Regions from separate parts of the Ralstonia chuxiongensis genome, predicted to be linked through region 2. Evidence: riboswitches for the same ligand, from Rfam matches in the RefSeq annotation. Region 2 holds a riboswitch; the other holds the start of a gene.
What was found. A riboswitch is a leader RNA that binds a small molecule or an ion and turns the genes downstream of it on or off. The one in region 2 is predicted to bind glycine.
Positions count from the first base shown of each region.

Region 1: it holds a riboswitch for glycine, as region 2 does, so the genes downstream of both, NKG59_RS01115 (D-amino acid dehydrogenase) here and gcvT (glycine cleavage system aminomethyltransferase GcvT) in region 2, are expected to answer to the same signal.

Region 1 covers NZ_JAMYWC010000001.1:261,205-272,979, reverse strand. The annotation lists gene NKG59_RS01145 (MFS transporter) at 1-696, opposite strand, end outside; gene NKG59_RS01140 (shikimate dehydrogenase family protein) at 701-1,534, opposite strand; gene NKG59_RS01135 (MFS transporter) at 1,553-2,938, opposite strand; gene NKG59_RS01130 (IclR family transcriptional regulator domain-containing protein) at 3,170-3,937, opposite strand; gene NKG59_RS01125 (bifunctional sugar phosphate isomerase/epimerase/4-hydroxyphenylpyruvate dioxygenase family protein) at 4,075-5,961, shown strand; gene NKG59_RS01120 (porin) at 6,083-7,147, shown strand; gene NKG59_RS01115 (D-amino acid dehydrogenase) at 7,215-8,468, opposite strand; glycine riboswitch at 8,614-8,719, opposite strand; gene eutC (ethanolamine ammonia-lyase subunit EutC) at 8,784-9,575, opposite strand; gene NKG59_RS01105 (ethanolamine ammonia-lyase subunit EutB) at 9,596-10,978, opposite strand; gene chrA (chromate efflux transporter) at 11,109-11,775, shown strand, end outside.
Region 2 covers NZ_JAMYWC010000002.1:35,081-46,855, forward strand. The annotation lists gene pyk (pyruvate kinase) at 123-1,601, shown strand; gene hemN (oxygen-independent coproporphyrinogen III oxidase) at 1,626-3,110, opposite strand; gene NKG59_RS04815 (UvrD-helicase domain-containing protein) at 3,811-5,931, opposite strand; gene NKG59_RS04820 (hypothetical protein) at 6,206-6,532, shown strand; glycine riboswitch at 6,934-7,031, shown strand; glycine riboswitch at 7,044-7,171, shown strand; gene gcvT (glycine cleavage system aminomethyltransferase GcvT) at 7,301-8,428, shown strand; gene gcvH (glycine cleavage system protein GcvH) at 8,476-8,856, shown strand; gene gcvP (aminomethyl-transferring glycine dehydrogenase) at 8,924-11,775, shown strand, end outside.

The sequences.
Region 1 (11,775 bases), on a different contig from region 2:
CAGGCCGAGGTACGCGATATAGACCATCGGCGAAAGCAGCAGGAAGCAGAAGATGCCGGCGTAGGTCGTGGCTGCCAGCAACCCCCAGACGCGAAAATCTGCGCTGGCGAAGATCTCGCGCACGCTGCCCGCCTGGGCGTGCCTCTCTTGGCGGGTTTCGGCAAAGCCGTACCAGCACATCGCCCACAGCACGACTGCATAGAAGCTCATGCCCGCCAGCACCCAGCGCCAACCTGCGTGTTGTGCGACGAAGGCACCGAGAATCGGTGCCATCAACGCCACGAAACCCAGCCCCGTGAGGCCGCGTGCCATGACGTGCGGACCATCGCGCGCCGGGTGCAGATCGCGCACAGCGGCGCGTGCGCACACCAAGATGGCGGCCATCGAGAAACCCTGCAAGGCGCGTGCGGCGGTCAACATGGAAGCGGTTGTCGCCAGCGCGCCGGCCAGTGCAGCCACGGCATAGCACGCCAGCCCGATCAGCAGCACCAGGCGGCGGCCAAAACGATCGGCCAGGCTGCCCATCGGCAGTTGCCCAATGCCAAAGGCCAGCGCGAAGACCGTGAGGCTCGTGCTGGCCGATCCCAGCGTCTTGGCAATGGCGGGCAGGGCGGGGAGGTAACTGTCGGTTGCAACCGGTTGCGCCGATAGCAGCAACGGCAACAGCAGGGCAAAGCTCAGAGGGCGACGCGTCATCGGCTCAGTATGCAATGGCTGCGCTGCGCCGCAGCTCATCTGCGGTGGCGGTGCCGAAGCCGAAGAACTCCAGGTACGCGGGAATCATCTCGAACAGCATGTCGGTGCCGACCTGGACATCGCAACCCTTGTCGAGCGCCGCGCGCAGCAGCGGCGTGTACTCGGATTTCATGACCACCTCGCCGACAAAGCAGCTCGGCGCGATGCGTGCCACGTCGAAGGGCAGCGGATCGTCTTCCTTCATGCCCACCGGCGTGGCGTTGACCACCACGTCGAAGCCGTCCGGATCATTCGACCCGGTGCGCACCACCAACGCTGGGTAATGCTCGCGCAGACGCCGCCCCAGCGATTCAGCCGATTCTGTGCGCGTGTCATACAAGGCAAGCTCGCCGACACCCGCAGCCGCCAGCGACGCGGCAATCGCCGAGCCGACACCGCCGGCCCCCGAGAGCAGCACACGCGCCCCGTCCAACTGGCGCCCCTTGCGCAGCACGCCGCGCACGAAGCCGGCACCGTCGAACTGGTCGCCCAGCAACGTGCCGTCATCGCGCTTGAGCACCGCATTGCAGGCGCCCGCGATGCGCACGGCCGGCGTGACTTCGTCGACCAGATCCACCGTGGTGACCTTGTGCGGCATGGTAATTAGCGCGCCGCGCAGGTTGGTAAAGCGGCAGATCGATTCGAAGCTCTGCGCGTAATCCTCTGCCTTCACCCCCATGGGCACCACAACGGCGTCGATGCCTTTTTGCTCGAACCAGGGGTTGTAGATCATCGGCGACTTGAAGGTCTCGGTCGGGTAGCCGATGTGGGCAATGAGGGTGGTTTTTCCAGAAATCATGGTTCAGGCGTGCGTGTTTCAGGCGGCCAAGGCTCCGGCCCGCTGGCGGGCATATTCGGCCTTGTCGACGGGTTGGGCGGCTGGCTGGCCCAGCTCGTCCATATGAATGCGGTAGGTCTCGCGTGCGGTCATGGCGGCCACGGCGGCAATCACCGTGACGCCAAAGGCAATGGCGCCCACGGTCAGCCAGATGTTGGTGGCTCCCGGCGGTGCCACGGCGGTGAAGAGGGCCGGCAGCATGGCGGTGATAGCCGTGCCGACGTTCTGCGAAATTGCCATGGCCGACACACGGGTGCGCGTCGGGAACAATTCCGGATAGAAGCTCGGGAACACCGCGTTGTAGCCCTGGTAGACCACGCCCCACATCAGAATCGAGATGACGAAGGCGAGCGGCACGTTCTTGATGCTGATGGCGTACAGGTAGGCAAAGGCGAGCAGGCCAGCGAGCAGCGAACCGATCACGATCGGCGGCTTGCGGCCGATGCGGTCGGACAGGTCACCAACATATGGAATGACGAGCACTGCAACGATGTTGCCCACCACCGGAATCCACAGGTAGATGTCTTGGGCAAAGCCGATGCCGTAAGCCGGCTGCACCGCATAGGCGGCGCCAAAGATGGTCGCCACCACCGGAATCACGTTCATCAGCGCCATGCAGACCACGCGCAGCATGTCGGGCGTGCTGTATTTGAAGGCGTCGATCACGGGGGAGCGCGGGCGGCCTTGTTGCTGTTGCTCAGCGGTAAACGCGGGGGTTTCGTGCACTTCGCGGCGGATGATGTAGCCGGCGATGATGACGACGAAGCTCAGAACGAACGGAATGCGCCAGCCCCAGGCGTTGAACTGGTCGGCGGGCATGTAGTGCGCCAGCGGTAGGAATACGGCGGCCGCCAGGATCTGCCCGGCCTGCACGCCTTGCAGCGTAAAGCTCGCGAAGAACCCGCGCCGGCCAAACGGTGCGTGCTCCAGGATCATCGAGCTGGCGCCCGAGATTTCACCGGCCACGGCAAAGCCCTGGATCAAGCGCATGATGACCAGCAATGCGGGAGCCCACAGACCGACTTGGTCATACGTGGGCAGCAGGCCCACGGCAATCGTCGAAAAACCCATCAGGAACATGCACCAGAGCAGCACGTTCTTGCGCCCGTGCGTGTCGCCCAGATGGCCCAGCACGAACGCGCCGATCGGCCGCGCGATATAACCCACGCCGTACGTCGCCAGCGAGGCGATGATGGCCGTCTTCGGGTCACCCTTGGGGAAGAAGATCTGCGGAAAGATCAGCGCTGCGGCGGTGGCGTAGATGAAGAAGTCGTAGTACTCGAGCGCCGAGCCGATCCAGCCGCTGGCGGCGGCTTTCTTCGACTGGTGCTTGCCCAGGGGTTCATGGGCAGGGGCTGCGGTCATGGTTGTCTCCGGTTTTATCTGTGCGGCCTATCGTGCGATTCGTTCGATGAAGGGCCGTCTGTACACGCAACGCAGCGTAGTCCGCCGCCAGGGCGGGGCACAAGCGACTGCTGATTAAATTCGTTCGATAATCGCACAACGTGGTGCGAATAACGTACGAGTCAAGGGTTTCTCCGAGTTCATATGTCTGTCAAAGCGCGAGGTCTTGGTGCAACGGACGTGCGTGGCGCGCTACAGCACGCGCATGATCGAAAGCGCGGTGTCCTGCAGTACCTGCAGCACACGCTGCAAGGCGTGCTCCGTTGTTTCCTCGCCGACTTGCATGTTCACACTCAGCGCGGCAATCACGTTGCCATGCCGATCGCGCAACGGCACCGCCACGCCACGCACGCCAATCTGCAATTGCTGTTCGACCACGGCGTAATCCTGCCGGCCCGCCTTGCGGATTTCATCGAACAGGCGGTCCCGCTGCAGGATCGTGTAAGGCGTGTAGGGCGTCAGCACGCAGGTCTCCAGCCATACCTTGACCTTTTGCTCGGGTTGCGCGGCCAGCATCATCACGCCGGCCGAGGCGAGCGGCGCCGGCACGCGCGCACCCAGCACGAATCCGGTACTCATGACCCGGCTGGTGCTGGTGCGCGAGATGAAAACGAGCTCCCAATCATCCAGCACGCTGAGGTACGCCACCTCGCCCACAGCGGCAGTCACCTGCTGCAGGAAGGGCTGCACCGTGCGCGGCAGGCGCGCCGAATCGAAGTACGACCAGCCCACCTTCAGCACGCGCGGCGTCAGGCTGAACAGCGTGCCTTCGCTGGTGAGGTAGCCCAGGTGTTCGAGGGTCAGCAGATAGCGGCGCGCGGCCGTGCGGGTGAGGCCGGTCAACTCGGCGGCCTGGGTGGGCGTCAGGCGCGGGTGCTCGTGGTCGAACGCCTCCAAGATGGCGAGCCCTTTTTCCAGCCCAGCGATCCAGTCGCGCCGGTTCAGCGGTTCCTTCGTCATGGCGATAACCCTAAAAACGAGCGATATGTGCGCATGATTGTACGATCATCGAACGCTGTTGCGCGAATGCCGCTTGTCGGCATGTTGGGGCGCTCCTACGCTGCGGGCATTGCTTGACGTTCGACCACCGTATCGCCATGAACTCGCTTCACCCAGCACGTCGCCCCAAATGCATCGCCACGGTGTGCCTGTCCGGCACGCTGCCTGAAAAGCTGGAAGCCGCGGCCGCCGCGGGCTTTGACGGCGTCGAGATCTTCGAAAACGACCTGTTGAATTTCGACGGATCGCCGGCGCGCGTGCGGCAAATGGCGGCGGAACTTGGGCTGGCGATCATGCTGTACCAGCCCTTCCGCGATTTCGAGGCAATGCCCGGCGAACTGCTCGCCCGTAACCTGGCGCGCGCCGAGCGCAAGTTCGACGTGATGGCCGAGCTGGGCGTCGAGATGGTGCTCGTCTGCAGCAACGTGCAGGACATCGCCATCGACGATCCTGCGCGCTCGGCAGACGATCTGCGCCAGATGGCAGAAGCAGCGGCACGGCGCGGGCTGCGCGTGGGATATGAGGCACTGGCCTGGGGGCGGCACACGCGGACCTGGCGTCAGGCGTGGCAGATTGTGCGGCAGGCTGACCACCCGGCGCTCGGGCTGATTCTCGACAGCTTCCATACGCTGTCGCTGGGCGACACGCTGGATGGCATTCACGACGTACCGGCAGACAAGCTGTTCTTCGTGCAATTTGCAGACGCCCCGAAGTTGTCGATGGACGTACTGTCCTGGAGCCGGCATCACCGTAATTTCCCGGGGCAGGGTGACCTTCCGGTGACGGACTTTGCGCGCGACTTGCTTGCTGCGGGCTATACGGGGCCCTTGTCGCTTGAAGTCTTCAATGACGAATTCCGCTCTGCACCGGCGCGGCTCACGGCGCTGGACGGCATGCGTTCGCTGCGCTGGCTGGAGTCCGAAGCTGGCGGTGCGGAACTGCCTGCGGCTGCTCAATTTGAAGGCGTGGATTTTCTGGAGTTTGCGGTGGACGCGGCGGCAGGACGGGAACTTGAAACGCGCCTGCGTGCGCTGGGTTTTATTCTTGCGGGGCACCATCGCTCCAAGGCGGTTGACCTGTATCGGCAAGGCGGCGTCAACGTGATCCTGAACATGGAGCAGGACAGCGCCGCGTCGGAGCACTTCCAGCTGCACGGGCCGTCTGTCTGTGCGATCGGCCTGAAGGTGGACGATGCCGAGCGCGCCATGACACGCGCACGTGAGCTGTGCGCCCAGGAGTGGCGCGGGCCCGTGGGGCCGACTGAGCGCAGCATTCCCGCGCTGCGCGCACCCGATGGCACGCTGCTCTATCTGATCGACGATCGCGAGGCCGATCGCAGCATCTATGAAAGCGATTTTGTCTTGCATCCTGGCGTGCAAGACGATGCAGCAGGCTGGGCATCGATTGACCATGTTGCGCAGGCGCTGCCCGCGCACCGGCTCGACAGCTTTGTGCTGTTCTACCGTGCCGTCTTTGGCATGCACGCCGAAGCCGTACAGGAGATTGCCGATCCGTACGGCCTCGTGAAAAGCCGGGCGATGGTGAGCCCGGACCGCAACGTGCGGATTCCGCTCAACGTATCGGAAAGTGGGCGCACGGCCACGGGCAGGTTCATCACGGCCTACGCGGGCTCGGGGGTGCATCACATTGCATTCCGCACTGAGCGGCTGTTCGAGACCATTGAGGCCATTGACCGTGGCGCGGCCTGCCTACAGCACGTGCCAGAGAACTACTACGACGACGTTGCCGCCCGACTTGGGCTGGATGACGCGCTGCTCACCCGCCTGCACGACGACGGTCTTCTCTACGACCGCGACCCGCACGGCGATTTTCTGCACGCCTACACCGAACCCTTTCGCGAGCGCTTCTTCTTCGAGCTTGTCCAGCGCAACGGCTACCTGGGCTACGGCGCAGCAAACGCTGCCGTGCGCATGGCTGTGCAGGCACAACTGAGCCGCGGCGCCACCACTTCGGCTGACCACTGAGACACGAGAAATCTTGCGCTCACGGTTGTGCGGCCATGGGCGCTATCCACGCAACACCGCGGCTGCGCGTGCGGCCGTCGCACATCCATACCCATCACACCAAAGAGGAGACAAGGGAGCCATGAACAAGACAATGATTGCCGCACTGGTGCTCGGAGCCACGAGCCTGCCAGCGGCGGCGCAAACCGCCGGCGGTGTCACGCTCTACGGGCTGATCGACACCACCATCCGCTACAGCACGCACGAAAATGCGGCAGGCAACAGCAATCTGCAGATGACAGACGGTGTGCTGACCGGCAGCCGTTGGGGCTTGCGCGGCACGGAAGACCTGGGCGGCGGCACCAAGGCCATGTTCATCCTGGAATCGGGCTTCTCCCCCGATACCGGTGGCAGCCAGCAGGGCGGACGTCTGTTCGGGCGTACCGCAGTGGTCGGCCTCGAAGGCGACTACGGCAAGCTTTACCTCGGCCGGCAATACACGCTGGCGCACGAGGTCCTGTCTTCATACGAGGCGATGGCGTTTGCCAACAATTCCATCGTCGGCTATCAAGGCGGCAACTACACCGGCCTGCGCTACGACAACACGGTCAAATACATCAAATCGTTCGGCGGCCTGCAACTTGCCGGCGCATGGACCTTTGGCGAGGCAGCGGGCAGCTTCAGCAAGAGTTCGGCCGGCGCCGGCTCGATCGTCTACAGCATGGGCCCGGCTGAAGTGGGCGCGGTGTATCAGGTCACGCGCGATGTGTCATCAGCGTTCTTCGGTGCGGTGCCGGCTGCGCTGGCGAGCAAGCAGACGGTCTGGGGCTTTGGCGGCAAGCTTGATACCTCGATTGCCACGTGGTACCTGGGCTATACAAACAGCCGCCTCGACGTGGCCGACTACAAGAACCAAGCCGCCTATGTGGGCGCGAAGGTGCCGATCTCCGGCGCACTGAGTTTCATCGGCACCGTGCAATATGACTGGATGAAGCATCTCGACGCGAGCGGCAAGCGCCTGACCACCGCCGGCATGCTCGACTACGCCTTCAGCAAGCGCACCGACGTCTACGCCGAAGTTGACTACACCCGCCTGCAGGGCGCCTGGATTGCGCTGAATAGCGCGGCCGCGTTCAACAACTCGGGTAACACGTATGGCAACAACTCGCGCCTGGGCGTCATGCTGGGCGTGCGGCACAAGTTCTGATCGCTCCGATCGCTCTCGCAATGAAAAAGCCCGCCAGAGTCTCGGCGGGCTTTTTCTTTTGCTGCGATCAATGCAATGGGCAGTCGCGCGCGATCACGTCGCCCACCATTGCGGCGGTGGCGCCGGATAGCGTCCAACCCAGATGCCCGTGGCCCGTGTTGTAGAACACGCGCCCATGCCGCCCACGGCCGACGCGCGGCATCATGTCCGGCATCATCGGGCGCAAGCCCGCCCACGGCACCACGCGCGACGTGCCAATCGCAAAGTTGCGGCGCGTCCAGGCCACCAGGGGCTCGATGCGGTCCGCGCGGATATCGCGGTTGTAACCGTTGAACTCCGCCGTGCCCGCCACGCGGAAGCGGCCAGCGCCGAGGCGGCTGGTCACGATCTTCGCGCTCTCATCGAGCAGGCTGACCCACGGCGCGCCTTGCACGCTGGCTTCGTCGTCCAGGTGCACCGTGATCGAATATCCCTTGACCGGATACACGTTGATGCGATCGCCCACCATTTGCGCGATATGCCGGCTGCCCACGCCCGCGCACACGACCATCGCGTCGGCGGCAATGTCCTGCACGACATTCGCCTCGCTGGTGGAAAGGCGGTCATCCAGCGTGGTTTGCAGCAAGAGACGAACGCCGCCTTCACTGGTTTGCACATCGCGCACATCCACGCCTTGCACAAAGCGCACACCGCGCTTTTCGCACGCCTGCGCGAGACCGCGCGTGAACTTGTGGATGTCGCCGGTGGCGTCGGATTCTGTGAAATAACCGCCGTAGTAGTTGCCCCGCAGTGTGGGCTCGATGGCTGCAATGTCTTCGGGGCTCACGGCGTGGCGCTCAAGCCCGCCGGCGACGAGCAGGGCGTTGGCCTTGCCTGCGGCCGTAAAGCTCGCCTTGTCGTGATAGACGTGCAGAATGCCGCGCTTCTGCAGATCGAAATCGATTTGTTCCCGTTCGGCCATCGCAAACAGATGCTTGCGTGCCTCGATGGCCATGCGCGTGGTTTCGATGGTGTTGCGGCGGTAGTGCGCGATGCTAGCGACGAACTCGCCGATCCACGAGTATTTGTGCCAGGACGGCTTGGGATTGAGCAGGAGCGGGGCGTCGTTGCGCAGCATCCATTTGATGCCCTTGAGCAGCGTGCCGGTGCTGTTCCAGACTTCAGCGTTGCTGGCGGAAAGCTGCCCGCCGTTGGCGAACGAGGTTTCCATGGCCGGATACAAGTGGCGGTCGAGCACCGTGACCCGATAGCCGAGTTGCGAGAGCGTGTAAGCAGTGGTGACGCCGGATATGCCGGCGCCGACGATGACGATGTGCGTCATGGCGGTCCCTATGGAGTGATGTCATGACCGGACGATCCGGTCGGCTCACCCCATCTGTCTCGGGACCTGAGAGCTTGGGCGTCAGCAGCGCTGGCGCCATCCCCTTCGGTGGGCGCACGCGTGCACGCCTCTCTCCAGATTCGCAGTCGACGCCACAGTCCTTTTGCCTGAGAGTTTCCGGGGTGGTTGCTCCATCGGCGCCGGGCGTTGCGCGTGTGCGCGTTAAGCCCGGTCTCTCCTGCGGCGTGTTGCAGCTGTCGTTGGTGCGTCAGCCGCGCCTGCGTGCTGCCGGTGTGGGCAGCGGGAGGGAGTGTGTCACGGGTCGTGGCGTTCGGCAAGTCGGGATGTACCGGAGGCGATGGATGGCGTGTCGTCCTTCAGGTCCACGCCGCTGCGACCGAGCGCCAGCGCGCCTTTGAGCAGGAACACCAGCCGGGTCGCTGCCTGGTCATAAGTCAGCCCTGCCGGGCGCACATTCGAGATGCAGTTGCGCTGCGCATCGGAGCAACCGACGCGCGGCGCGTAGGTCAGGTAAATGCCCAGGCTGTCAGGCGAACTCAACCCCGGCCGTTCACCGATCAGCATCACCACCTGCCGCGCACCAAGCAACGCACCGATCTCATCCCCCAACGCCACGCGAGACTGCCCGGCGATGACAACAGGGCCGATGGACCAGTCGCGCGGCAGACGATCGCGCACGCAGCACAGGAGTGGCACGCTGTGGCTTTGCACCGCCAATGCGGAAAGCCCGTCAGCAATCACAAAGACAACGTCGAAGGGCTGCGCTGGCCGCAACGGGCCGAGTTTTACTCGGCTGGCATCGTCAAGCCGGCGGCCGAGATCTGGACGGCGCAGATACTGGGCGCGGTCAGCTGCCGCGCTGTGCACGGTCAATGCCGTGAGGCCCGCCTGCCCAAGCGCGGCCGACAACGCCGTGCTATCGAGCGGCAAGTGCACGGCATCGCGCGCTTGGGCATGTGCCACGCCAAACGCGAGCACGGCGTCGGTCGTCTGGCTGTTGCCGGCGCGGCCCAACGCAATACGTGCGTCGGTAAAGGCACGCAAGTGTGTCCACGGATTCGGCTGAACGAGCGTGTGTTTCGGCATGTGCGGATATCCAACGGGGTTCACAGCGCGTGGGCCAACTGCAGCAGCGGCTGCCGCGCCGTGGCGTCTTGCAGGCGCCCAGCGGCGTCGACAATACCCATGCTTTGCAGCCACGCCTCAAACTCCGGCGCCGGCCGCAGGCCCAGCGTGTCGCGCAGATAGAGTGCGTCATGAAACGAGGTGCTCTGGTAATTGAGCATGATGTCGTCGGCGCCCGGCACGCCCATGATGAAGTGGATGCCGGCCACGCCAAACAGCGTGAGCAGCGTATCCATGTCGTCCTGATCGGCTTCAGCGTGGTTGGTGTAGCAGACGTCGCAGCCCATGGGCAGGCCCATCAGCTTGCCGCAGAAGTGGTCTTCCAGCCCCGCGCGGATGATCTGCTTGCCGTCGTAGAGATACTCCGGACCGATAAAACCGACCACCGTGTTGACCAGCAACGGCGAGAACGCCCGCGCCACCGCATAGGCACGCGCCTCCATGGTTTGCTGATCGACGCCGTGATGCGCATTGGCCGACAACGCGCTGCCCTGGCCGGTCTCGAAATACATCACGTTATTGCCGACCGCACCGCGCGCCAGGCCCTGCGCCGCGTCATGCGCCTCGGCCAGCAAGGCAAGACTAATGCCGAATCCCGCGTTGGCCTGTTCGCTGCCCGCCACCGATTGAAACACCAGGTCAACCGGCGCGCCCTGGTCAATGGCGCGCAGTGTGTTTGTCACGTGGGTCAGCACGCACGACTGCGTGGGAATGGCGTAGCGATTGCGCAGTTCATCGACCAATTGCAGCAGCGATACGATCGCACCGAGATTGTCGCCCGCAGGGTTGATGCCGATGGTCGCATCGCCGCAGCCATAGAGCAGGCCATCGATGATCGACGCGGCAATACCTTTGGGGTCGTCCGTCGGGTGATTGGGCTGCAGCCGGACTGACAATCGGCCGGGCAAGCCGATGGTGTTGCGAAAGCGCGTGACCACGCGGCACTTGCGGGCCACGGAAATCAGATCCTGATTGCGCATCAGCTTGCTGACCGCGGCGGCCATTTCGGGCGTGATGCCGGGCGCGACGCTTGCCAGCGTCTGGCTGTCCGTCTCATGCAGGAGCAACCAGTTGCGGAACTCGCCCACCGTGAGCGAGGCAATCGGCCGGAAGGCCTGTGCGTCGTGCCGATCAAGAATCAGGCGCGTGACCTCGTCTTCCTCATAAGGCACCAGCGCTTCGTTAAGGAACGCCGACAGCGGCACGTCTGCCAGCGCCATGCGCGCGGCCATGCGCTCGCCTTCGCTGGCAGCAGCCAGGCCCGCCAGATAGTCGCCGGAGCGCGCCGGGCTGGCTTTGGCCAGGAGCGTCTTGAGATCGTTGAACACATAGCGCTGCGCGCCAATGGCCTGAGCGAAGTGCATGATGGGATACGCGGAAGCGTCCAATGACGGTGACGGTGACGGCGATGCCTATCCTGCCACTTTAGTTGCCTTCTATGCCACGGCGGCAATGTTCTAATACGCGCTTCCCAAACGTCGATCTCGCCCGCAAATGACCGCATCCGCCACACCGTCCCGCACACATCACGCGGGCTCTGCCATGGAAGTGCTGGCGGTCTTTCTCAAGCTGGGTCTCACCAGTTTCGGTGGGCCGGTCGCACATATCGGCTACTTCCGGCGCGAGCTCGTGGAGCGCCGCCGCTGGCTGGACGACGCAACATTCACCGACCTTGTCGGGCTTTGCCAGTTTCTGCCGGGGCCTGCCAGCAGCCAGGTGGGGTTTTCCGTCGGGCTGCTTCGGGCGGGATGGCGTGGCGGGTTGGCAGCATGGTGCGGCTTTACGCTGCCCTCCGTCTTGCTGCTGCTGGTTTTTGCGATGCTCGCGCCGAGCTTGGGCGGCCCGATTGGCGCGGGCCTGATCCACGGTTTGAAGCTGGTTGCCGTTGCGGTGGTGGCGCAGGCCGTGTGGGACATGGCGCGCAAGCTTTGTCCTGACTGGCAGCGCGCAGGTATCGCGCTGATCAGCATCGCCGTGCTCAGCGCGTTGACGACCGTTTACGCGCAACTTGTCGTGATCGTGCTTGGCGCCGTACTGGGGCTGATGTTATGCCGATCGTCCCGTCCGGCGAGTGGTGCTCCGAGGGCGGAGCAGGGGGCTGCATTCCGCGTGTCTCACGTGGCGAGCATCGTCAGCCTGGTGCTCTTCTGCGCGCTGCTGT
Region 2 (11,775 bases):
GGGCGCGCCTTTCTTTGCTTACTTTCTTTGGCAAGACAAAGAAAGTGAGTCGCCCCCGGCAGGGGGTGAAAGGGAGGTGGACCGCCAAGGTCCAAACAAACAACCCCACCGGAAACACCAACATGCGCCGCTTCCGCAACACCAAAATCCTAGCCACCCTCGGCCCCGCCAGCAGCGACAAAGACACCATCCGCGCCCTCTTCGACGCCGGCGCGGACGTCTTCCGCTTGAACTTCAGCCACGGCTCGCACGAAGACCACCGCAAGCGCTACGACACCGTGCGCGCGGTGGAGGCCGAGACCGGCCGCCCCATCGGCATCCTCGCTGACATGCAAGGCCCGAAGCTGCGCATCGGCACGTTTGCCGACGGCCGCGTCGTGCTCAAGAACGGCGATCGCTTTGTGCTCGACCGCGACCCGACGCCGGGTGATGTCACGCGCGTGCACCTGCCGCACCCGGAGCTGTACGCGGCTGCCGCGCCGGGGCAATCGCTGTTGCTCGATGACGGCAAGATCCGCCTGGCGGTGGAAGCGGCCGATCCGACGGCCATCGTCACGCGCGTGGTCGATGGCGGCCCGCTGTCGGACCGCAAGGGCGTGAACGTGCCGGATGCGGTGATTCCCATTCCGGCGCTCACCGAGAAAGACCTGCGCGACCTGGACTTCGCGCTGTCGCTGGGCGTCGATTGGATCGCCCTGTCATTCGTGCAGCGCGCCGAAGACGTGATCGCCGCGCGCGAGATCATTGGCGACCGCGCCGGCCTGCTCTCCAAGATCGAGAAGCCCGCAGCGCTACTGCATCTGGAAGACATCGTGCAGGCGTCCGATGCGCTGATGGTGGCGCGCGGCGACTTGGGCGTGGAGTTGCCGCCCGAGCGCGTGCCTGGCGTGCAGAAGCGCATCCTGCGCATGGCGCGCCACCACGGCAAGCCGGTAGTCGTGGCCACGCAGATGCTGGAATCGATGATTGAGGCGCCGGTGCCAACGCGTGCCGAAGCGTCTGATGTGGCCAGCGCCGTGTATGACGGCACCGACGCCGTGATGCTGTCGGCCGAGTCGGCCAGCGGCAAACATCCGGTGGCCGCAGTCAGCATCATGAACCGCATCATTGCCGAGACCGAGCGCGACCCGCTGTACCGCAACCTGATCGACGCGCAGCATCAACCGCCGCTGCCCACGCGCCAGGACGCCATCTGCGCGGCCCTGCGCGACGTGACGCACATCCTGGGCGCGGTGGCCACCGTCACCTACACGTCCAGCGGCAAGACCAGCCTGCGCGCCGCGCGCGAGCGGCCGCTGGCGCCCATCGTGAGCATCACGCCGCGCCTCGATACGGCGCGCCGTCTGGCGATCACGTGGGGCGTGCACAGCACGGTCAGCCCCGATGTGAGCAACGTCGACGAGATGGTGGATGCAGCGTGCCGTGCCGCTGCGCGAGAAGGCTTTGCCGTGTCGGGCGATCAGATTGCCATCACGGCGGGCATGCCGTTCGGCCAGGCTGGTTCGACCAACCTGCTGCGCCTGGCGGAAATCTGGCCGCAGACGCTGGTCAGTGCGCAGACGCAAACCACTGCACTGCAGCCCGAACCGGCAACGGTCTGACGTGACCTCGGGTCAGTAGGCGGATCAGACCACTTTGGAGTAGCGCGGGACGAAGGTGACGGGCTTGCCCTCGGCTTCCACCGCGCGCTCCGTGCCTGCCTCACGCAGGTGCGAATCGAACACCATGGCGATGCGGCGCACGAGCAGCCGCCCTTGCGGCGTGATGACAATACGCTCGTCCCCTACCTTCACCAGCCCGGCTTCCTCCAGGGGTGCCAGCGCCTGCAGCTCGTCCGCAAAGCTGCGTTTGAAATCCAACCCGTGGCGCGCGCCGAATGCGCGCATGTTCAATTCGAACCCGCACATCAACTCGCCAATCAGCGCGCGGCGCACGTGGTCATCGGGCGTGAGTGACATGCCGCGCAGCACGGCAAGTTCGCCGGCGTCGATACGTGCGTAATAGGCGTCGAGATCCTTCTCGTTCTGCGCATACACATCACCCACGCGGCTGATGGCGGACACGCCAAAGGCCAGCATGTCGCAATCGGCGTGCGTCGAATAGCCCTGGAAATTGCGCTGCAGCCGCCCTTCGCGCTGCGCGATGGCGAGTGCATCGTCAGGCCGCGCGAAGTGGTCCATGCCAATGTAGACATAGCCTTCGGCAACGAGGCGCTCCACCGTCATGGCGAGCAAATCGAGTTTTTGATCGGCGGTCGGCAGGGTCAGCATGTCGATGCGGCGCTGCGCCTTGAACAGATGCGGCAGGTGCGCATAGCTGTAGACGGACAGCCGATCAGGCGCCATCTCCAGCACGCGATCCAGCGTAGCGTTGAACGTTTCCGTACGCTGATACGGCAAGCCGTAGATCAGGTCGAAGCTGATCGACTCGAAGCCCAGTCGGCGCGCCGTGTCGACCACGCGGCGTGTCTCTTCCACGCTCTGGATGCGGTGGACCGCGCGCTGGACGTCGGGGTCAAAGTCTTGAATGCCGAGGCTTGCGCGGTTGAAGCCGATTTCGGCCAGTACCTCAAGCGTGGCGTCGTCGGCGTGGCGTGGGTCAAGTTCGACGGAGATCTCGCCATCGTCGGCCAGATCGAAATGCTCACGCGTGGCGGCCATCACGGCGCGCATTTCGTCGTGCGCAAGGAACGTGGGCGTGCCGCCACCCCAATGCAATTGCGTCACGCGGCGCAGCGGGCCAATCTGGTTGGCCACCATCGCCATCTCGCGGGCGAGGGTTTCAACGTAGCGTGCGCTGCGCGAGTGATCCTTTGTGATGACCTTGTTGCAGCCGCAGTAGTAGCAAAGGTTCGCGCAGAACGGCAGGTGCATGTATAGCGACAGCGGCGCATGCAGCGCGGGTGCAATCGTAGCGCGGCGGTGTAAGGCGTCGAGGTAATCGGCGTTACTGAATTTGTTGTGAAAGCGGTCTGCCGTCGGGTACGAGGTGTAGCGCGGGCCGTGCGTATCAAAACGCTGCGCGAGCTCGCGCACCTGCGGCGCCGACCAGCGGAAGGCGGTGTCATTTGCGGCGGACGGATCGTCGGCCGGCTTGGCGAACGGAAACATGGGGCGGTTCTAGTGGGGGCGATGGCTCATCCTAAAACCGGGATGTGGGCGCCGCGTTGATGTGTGTCAACGTCGGTCAACGCCTGTTCCAAAGCGTTGCTAGCTGCACGCAGGCCGTCACGGCGGCACAACAGCGCAGTTCGGCGACGGGTCTTTTCGGGGTTTTGTGCTTTTGGTCCATCCCTTGTTTCATCCCCTGCCGGGGCTGACTCACTTTCTTTGTCTTGCCAAAGAAAGTAAGCAAAAAAAGGCGCGCCCGATGCGGCGAACCATCCCTTGAATTTATGTCGCAAGGAGGGAGGGGAGGCAAACTCGCTGCGCTCAGACAGGCCTCCCCTCTTTTTCCTCCTTGCAACAGAAATTCAAGGCGCCGCATAGGGCAGGGAAAGTCAAAGGACAAAAGCAAACCTTCTGGGTGCCCGCCCAAACGAAAAAGGCCAACCGCGCGATGGGTTGGCCTTTCTCTTTTGACGTTGAGCCCTTGATGGCGCCTTGAATTTTTGTGAGCGGGCGGATCAAGGAAGGAGGCTGTCTGAGCGTAGCGAGTTTGCCTCCTTCCCCGCACGGTCACACAAATTCAAGGGGAAGTCGCCATCTCGGGCGCGCCTTTCTTTTGCTTACTTTTCTTTGGAGGACAAAGAAAAGTAGATCGGTCCCGGCAGGGAACGAAAGGAGGGTGGACCACTAAGGTCAAAAAAAATCAAGAAACCACAGGCTTCTTCGCCGCCAACAACCCCTTCAACGCCCCCAACCGATCCTTCGGCGACATCGCCGGCATGGTGTCCTCGGGCGTCGGCCCCGCGTCTTCGCCAAGCTTCATCTCGGCGATATAGCGCGACGGCTCACACACCACCGTCTCCCGAGCCCGCTTGCGCTTCTTGCACCAGCTGATATGCAGACTGCGCTGCGCCCGCGTGATGCCCACATACATCAACCGCCGCTCTTCTTCGATCTTCTCGTCGGTCAGATCATCGTCTTCGCGGCAGTGCGGCAGGATGCCCTCTTCCACGCCCACCAAAAACACATGCGGATACTCCAGCCCCTTGCTCGCATGCAACGTTGAAAGACGCACCGCATCCGGGTCTTCTTCCTTGCCTTCGAGCATGCTGATCAGCGCGATGGTCTGCGTGAGCTCCAGCAGGTTTTTGCCGGCATCCATCAGGCCATCGGCATTGTCGAAACCGGTGGCCTCTTCGTCATCCTCTTTCTCGGGCTTGGTGCCCTTGCGCTTGAGCCAGTCGAGAAACTCCAGCACGTTGGTCCACTTGTTCTGGGCCTGGCGCTCGTCGTAGGTGTCATACAGGTAGGCCTCGTAATGGATGCCTTCCATCATCTCGTCGAGCAGCGTGGCGGCGGGTTCCTTGGCGGCCCGGTCCGACAGCCGCACGATGAATTCGCAAAACACCCGCAGCGGTTCGAGCTGGCGCGGCGCCAGTTGGGCCTCGATGCCGCCCATCATCGCCGCCTCGAACAACGACACCTTGGCCTGTCCCGCGAACGAACCCAGCACTTCGAGCGTCGCATTGCCCACGCCGCGCTTGGGCGTGGTGATGGCGCGGATGAACGCAGGATCGTCATCCGCGTTGGCAATCAGCCGCAGGTAGGCGCATAGGTCCTTGATCTCGGCCTTGTCGAAAAAGCTCTGGCCGCCCGAGAGCACATACGGAATGCGCTCGCGGCGCAGGATCTGCTCGAACAGGCGCGCCTGGAAGTTGCCGCGATACAGGATCGCGTAATCCCGAAACTGCGCGCGACGCTCGAACTTGTGGGCAGAGAGCTTGAAGACGACGCTCTCGGCTTCGTGCTCTTCGTCATTGGCGCTTGTCACGTTGATCGCGTCGCCCATGCCATGCTCGCTCCACAACGTCTTCTCGAACAGCTTCGGGTTCTGCGCAATCACGGCGTTGGCCGCGTTCAGGATGCGCACCGTGGAGCGGTAGTTCTGCTCCAGCTTGATGACCTTGAGGTTCGGGAAATCCGTCTGCAGCAGCTTGAGGTTGTCGAGCGTGGCGCCGCGCCAGCCGTAGATGGCCTGATCGTCGTCGCCCACCGCCGTGAAGGCCGGCGCACGCAAGTGCGAGCCGCCCGCCAGCAGCTTCAGCAGCTGATACTGGCAGGCGTTGGTGTCCTGGTATTCGTCGACGAGGAAGTAGCGCAGGCGGTTCTGCCACTTCAGGCGCACCTCTTCATTGCGGGCGAACAGCTCGGCAGGAATACGGATCAGATCGTCAAAATCCACCGCCTGATACGCGTGCAGCGTCGCAACGTAATTGCGGTAGACGAGCGCCGCCTGGTGGTCATCGACGTTGTTGTTGGCGAGCGCTTCGGCAATCGCGGTGTCCGGGTCGACGAGACCGTTCTTCCACAGCGAGATCGTGCTCTGCACGCGGCGGATCAGTTGCTTGTCGGTGGTGGCCAGCTGCTCCTGGATCATCCCGAAGCAATCGTCCGAATCCATGATCGAGAAGCGCGGCTTCAGGCCCACATGCTCGGCCTCGGCGCGCAGAATCTGCACACCGAGCGAGTGGAAGGTACACACCGTCAACTGCTTGATGGGAATGCGCTTGCCGTCTTCGCGTGTCTTGCCGTCCATCAGCTTGGCCACGCGCTCCTGCATTTCCTTGGCGGCCTTGTTGGTGAACGTAACGGCAGCGATGTGACGCGGCTCAAACCCCTTGTTCAGGATCAGGTGCGCGATCTTCTGCGTGATCACGCGCGTCTTGCCTGAGCCCGCCCCGGCCAGCACCAGGCACGGGCCATCGAGGTAATGCACACCTTCGGATTGGGCAGCATTGAGCCCGTGGGCGAGACCGGAAGACATGGGAAGAGGCAGAAGAAAAAGCAGGCGGGAACATACAGCGGAGGGCGATGGTAGCACGGCGCCTTTGCATCGATTGAGCCTGCGCAAGGCCACCTGCGTCGGGCCTGACGGAGGTGCGCGAAGCTGCACCGCATGCGTTTGCGCCCCCCGCTTTTCGCACGGGCGTTACACCGCTTACGCGTGGTTACACGAACCACGTAAGCGGTCATGCGCGGCACCCCGTTATGGACGGGACAGCGGCTGAATCGGTCGGCCGCCCACCGGAGAACCCACCATGCACCGCATCGTCAAAGCCCTGGCCGTTACCGCCGTCGCCCTGTCCGCCACCACCGGCGCCTTCGCCCAAACGCAGTGGCAAAAAGACCACCCGCGCCGTGCCGAGGTCAACCACCGCCTGGCCAACCAGAACAAGCGCATCCACAACGAAGTGAAGGAAGGCGAGATCACCAAGGGCCAGGCGCGCCAGATGCACCGGGAAGACCACCAGATTCGCCAGGAAGAGCGCGACATGGCGGCTCAAAATGGCGGCGCCATCACCAAGCAGGAGCAGCGCACGCTGAACCAGCAGGAAAACCAGGTCAGCCGCCAGATCGGCAAGTAAGTCAAAGCCAAAGCAAGACCAACCAACACCCGCACTCCGGCCACACGCTTGGAGCTTGGCGACCTCGCCAGCTCCCGAGGGTGTGGCCGTTGTCTTTGGCCTTTGACGTACCTGCCCTAGATGGCGCCTTGAATTTCTGTTGCAGGGAGGAAAAAGAGGGGAGGCTGTTTGAGCGAAGCGAGTTTGCCTCTCCTCCCTCCCTGCGACATAAATTCAAGGAATCTTTCGCCATCTCGGGCGCGCCTTTCTTTGCTTACTTTCTTTGGCAAGACAAAGAAAGTGAGTCAGCCCCGGCAGGGGATGAAACCAGGGATGCACCGAAAGCATAAAAACCAGCCCTCCTTTCAAAAGCCGCCAAGTCCACCCCAATTGACAATCCCATCCCCCTTCCGTAAATTCCGCCCATCCATCCGGGAGAGCGTGCCCGCCGTACACGGCAAGGCGCCGCCGAAGGGGTAGCACCCGAAAACTCTCAGGCATCCAGGACCGGGCGGATCGGCGGACATGCGTCCGACCGCACTCTGGAGAGCTGGCGCCGCACGATCACTGCGGGCGCCCACCGAAGGGGCTCACGAACGGCGCGCACCGCTATGCGCCCCGCTTCGCAATCTCTCAGGTACCAAGGACAGAGGGGCCATCTGCGCAGCTTGTTGATCTTCATGGCGTCACCATGAGGGATCAGGCTGTGCAGGTGGCCTTTTTGCTTTTCTGGTTCCCGATCCATGCGCCGCGCCCAAGCCACGGCGGCGCGCTCAGCCGAGAGATTCCATGACGCTCCAACACACGCCGCTCAATGCCATCCACCGCTCGCTGGGGGCCCGCATGGTCGACTTTGGCGGCTGGGACATGCCCGTCAACTACGGCTCCCAGATCGAAGAGCACCACGCCGTGCGCCAAGACGCCGGTATTTTTGATGTCTCGCACATGTGCGTGGTCGACCTCACGGGCGCACGCGTGCGCGACTTCCTGCGTGGGCTGCTCGCCAACAACGTCGACAAGCTGCAAACGCCCGGCAAGGCGCTCTACAGTTGCATGCTCAACCCCAAGGGCGGCGTGATCGACGACCTGATCGTCTACTTCTTCCGCGAAGACTGGTTCCGCCTGGTGGTCAACGCCGGTACCGCGCCGACGGACCTGGAGTGGATCGTCGCGCAGAACGCCGCCGCCGGCACCGACGTGACGATCACGCCGCGCCGCTCCGACAACAACGCTGGCGCCGAGCCGCTGGGCATCCTGGCCGTGCAAGGCCCGAATGCGCGCGCCAAGACGTACGCCGCGCTACCCGGCACGCAGGCGGTGGGGGACGCGCTCAAGCCGTTCAACGCCGGCTTCGTCACCGTGGAAAACGTGGGCGAGATCATGGTGGCCCGCACCGGCTACACCGGCGAAGACGGTTTCGAACTGGTCGTGCCGGCCGCGCAGATCGCCGGTGTGTGGGAGCGCCTGCTGCAAGCAGGCGTACGCCCGGCCGGCCTCGGCGCGCGCGACACGCTGCGCCTGGAAGCGGGCATGAACCTCTACGGCCAGGACATGGACGAGCACGTCTCGCCGCTCGACGCCGGCCTCGCCTGGACGGTCGATCTGCAAAGCGAACGCGACTTCACCGGCAAGGCCGCGCTGCAAGCCGGCGGCCAGCGCGAACAGTTCGTCGGCCTGATCCTGCGCGACAAGGGCGGCGTGCTGCGCGCCCACCAGAAGGTCATCACCACCGCCGGTGACGGCGAGATCACCAGCGGCACGTTCAGCCCGAGCCTGTCGCTCTCGATTGCACTGGCGCGCCTGCCCAAGGACGTGGCCATCGGCACCGACGTACAGGTCGAAATTCGCGACCGCAAGTTGACCGCGACTGTGGTTAAACTGCCGTTCGTGCGCAATGGCAAGGCGCTGGTCAGCTGAACACCGAATCTGCATCCCCCAATACCAATCTTCCGGAGAAACCTTTCATGAGCAACGTTCCCGCCGATCTGAAGTACACCGAACACGACGAGTGGATCCGCGTTGAAGCCGACGGCACGCTGACCATCGGCATCACCGATTACGCGCAGGACGCGCTGGGCGACATCGTCTTCCTGGAGCTGCCGGACGCTGGTCGCGCAGTCGCCAAGGACGAGGCGATTGCCGTGGTCGAATCGGTCAAGGCCGCCTCCGACATCTACGCCCCCGTCTCGGGCGAGATCATCGCCAACAACGCCGACGCCGCGGGCGCGCCCGAGTCGGTCAACGCCGGCGCCTACGAGGCGTGGCTGTTCAAGATCAAGCCGACCAACGCCGACGATGTGAACGCGCTGATGTCGGCCGAGCAGTACGCCGCCAAGATCGGCTAAGCCGGTCACCGAAGCCGATGTGCCTGACCCGCACATCGGCGCTTTGCCTGAATTTCGAGCCCTTGCCATGAACGCTCCGCACCCCGCTTCCTCGGCGCTTGCTGCCGAACGCCCCACCCTCGCCGCCCTGGAGGCGTGCGACGCCTTCGCGCACCGCCACATCGGCCCGTCGCCGGAAGAGCAAGCGCAGATGCTTGCTGCGCTCGGTTTTGATAGCCGCGCCAAGCTGATCGACGCCGTGATCCCGCCCGCCATCCGCCGCCAGGACGGCATGCCGCTGGGCGAATTCACGCAGCCACTGACCGAAGAAGCGGCGCTTGCCAAGCTGCGCGGCATCGCGGGGCAGAACCGCGTGGCCAAGAGCCTGATCGGCCAGGGCTATTACGGCACGCACACGCCGGGCGTCATCCTGCGCAACATCCTCGAGAACCCCGCCTGGTACACGGCATACACGCCGTATCAGCCCGAAATCTCGCAGGGCCGCCTGGAGGCGATGCTGAACTTCCAGCAGATGGTGATCGACCTGACCGCCATGGACATCGCCAATGCGTCGATGCTCGATGAAGCGACCGCCGCTGCCGAGGCGATGACGCTGCTGCAGCGCATTGGTAAATCGAAGTCGACCGTGTTCTTTGTGGCGGACGACGTACTTCCGCAAACGCTGGAAGTCGTGCGCACCCGTGCCGAACCGATCGGCGTGCAAGTGGTGACGGGGCCGGCGGCCGACGCTGCCAAGCACGACGCGTTCGGCGTGCTGCTGCAATACCCGGGCGCCAACGGTGCGCTGCTGGGCGATCTGGCGACGTACCAGGCGCTGACCGATGCCGTGCACGCTGCCGGCGGTTTGGTCGTTGCGGCTGCAGACCTGCTGGCGCTCACGCTGCTGGCCGCGCCGGGCGAATGGGGTGCCGACGTCGTGATCGGCAACACGCAGCGCTTTGGCGTGCCGTTCGGCTTCGGTGGCCCGCATGCCGGCTACATGGCCGTGCGCGATGCGTTCAAGCGCTCGATGCCCGGTCGCCTGGTCGGCGTGACGATCGATGCGCAAGGCAATTCGGCCTACCGCCTCGCACTGCAGACGCGCGAGCAGCACATCCGCCGCGAGAAGGCCACCTCGAACATCTGTACCGCACAGGTACTGCTGGGCGTGATGGCCTCGATGTACGCCGTCTACCACGGCCCGCAGGGCCTGAAGCGCATCGCCCAACGCGTGCACCGCCTGACCGCCACGCTGGCCGCCGGCCTGCGCGCGATCGGCTACACGCTGGAAGCCGACGCCTTTTTCGACACGCTGACCGTCGCCACCGGCGCGCGCACTGCCAACCTGCACATCGCGGCACAGGCGCACGGCATCAACCTGCGCCAGATCGACGATGCACGCCTGGGTATCTCGCTGGACGAGACGGTCACACGCGCCGATGTCGTTGCGCTGTGGGAAGTCTTCGCGCACGCCGCACACGCTGCCGCACCGGACTTCGACAAGACCGAAGCAGCAGTTGCGGACGCATATCCGGCCTCGCTCGTGCGCCAGAGCGCGTACCTGACGCACCCGGTGTTCAACGCGCACCATTCCGAACACGAAATGCTGCGCTACCTGCGCAGCCTGGCCGACAAGGATCTCGCGCTCGACCGCACGATGATCCCGCTGGGATCGTGCACGATGAAGCTCAACGCCACCGCAGAAATGCTGCCGGTGACGTGGCCCGAGTTCTCGAACATCCACCCGTTCGCGCCGGCCGATCAGACCGTTGGCTACCGCGAGATGATCGATCAGCTCGAACAGATGCTGTGCGCCGCCACCGGCTATGCGGCCGTCAGCCTGCAGCCGAATGCCGGCTCGCAGGGCGAATACGCTGGCCTGCTGATCATCCACGCCTACCACGCCAGCCGTGGCGAAGCGCACCGCAATGTGTGCCTGATCCCGTCGTCGGCGCACGGCACGAACCCTGCATCGGCACAGATGGCCGGCATGCAGGTTGTTGTCGTGGCGTGCGATGAGCGCGGCAACGTCGACCTGGCTGATCTGGAGAAGAAGGCCGCCGAGCACAGCAAGAACCTCGCGGCAATCATGATCACCTACCCATCCACGCACGGCGTATTCGAGGAAGGCGTCAAGCGCGTGTGCGAGATCGTGCACAGCCACGGCGGCCAGGTCTACGTGGACGGCGCCAACATGAACGCCATGGTCGGCACCGCCGCACCGGGCCACTTCGGCGGCGACGTCTCGCACCTGAACCTGCACAAGACGTTCTGCATTCCGCACGGCGGCGGCGGCCCGGGCGTCGGTCCGGTGGCCGTGGGCGCGCACCTTGCACCGTTCCTCCCGGGGCGCGCAGCCTCGGGTGAAGACGCCAGCCAGAACATCGGCAACGTGTCGGCCGCAGCGTTCGGCTCGGCGTCGATCCTGCCGATCTCGTGGATGTACATCGCGATGATGGGCGCAGCGGGCCTGACCGCCGCCACCGAGACGGCCATCCTGTCGGCCAACTACGTGGCCAAGCGGCTCGCCCCGTATTACCCGGTGCTGTACACGGGCGCGCACGACCTGGTGGCGCACGAGTGCATTCTCGACATCCGCCCGCTGCAGAAGGAATCGGGCATCAGCAACGAAGATATCGCCAAGCGCCTGATGGACTTCGGCTTCCACGCACCGACGATGAGCTTCCCGGTGCCCGGCACGCTGATGATCGAGCCGACCGAAAGCGAGCCGAAGGTGGAACTCGACCGCTTCATCGACGCGATGATCGCCATCCGCGGCGAGGTCGACAAGGTGATCTCGGGCGAATTCGACCGCGAAGACAACCCGCTGAAGCACGCACCGCACACCGCAGCCGTGGTGATGGCCGATGACTGGTCGCACAAGTACACGCGTGAGCAGGCCGCCTATCCGGTAGCATCGCTGCGCAAGCAAAAGTACTG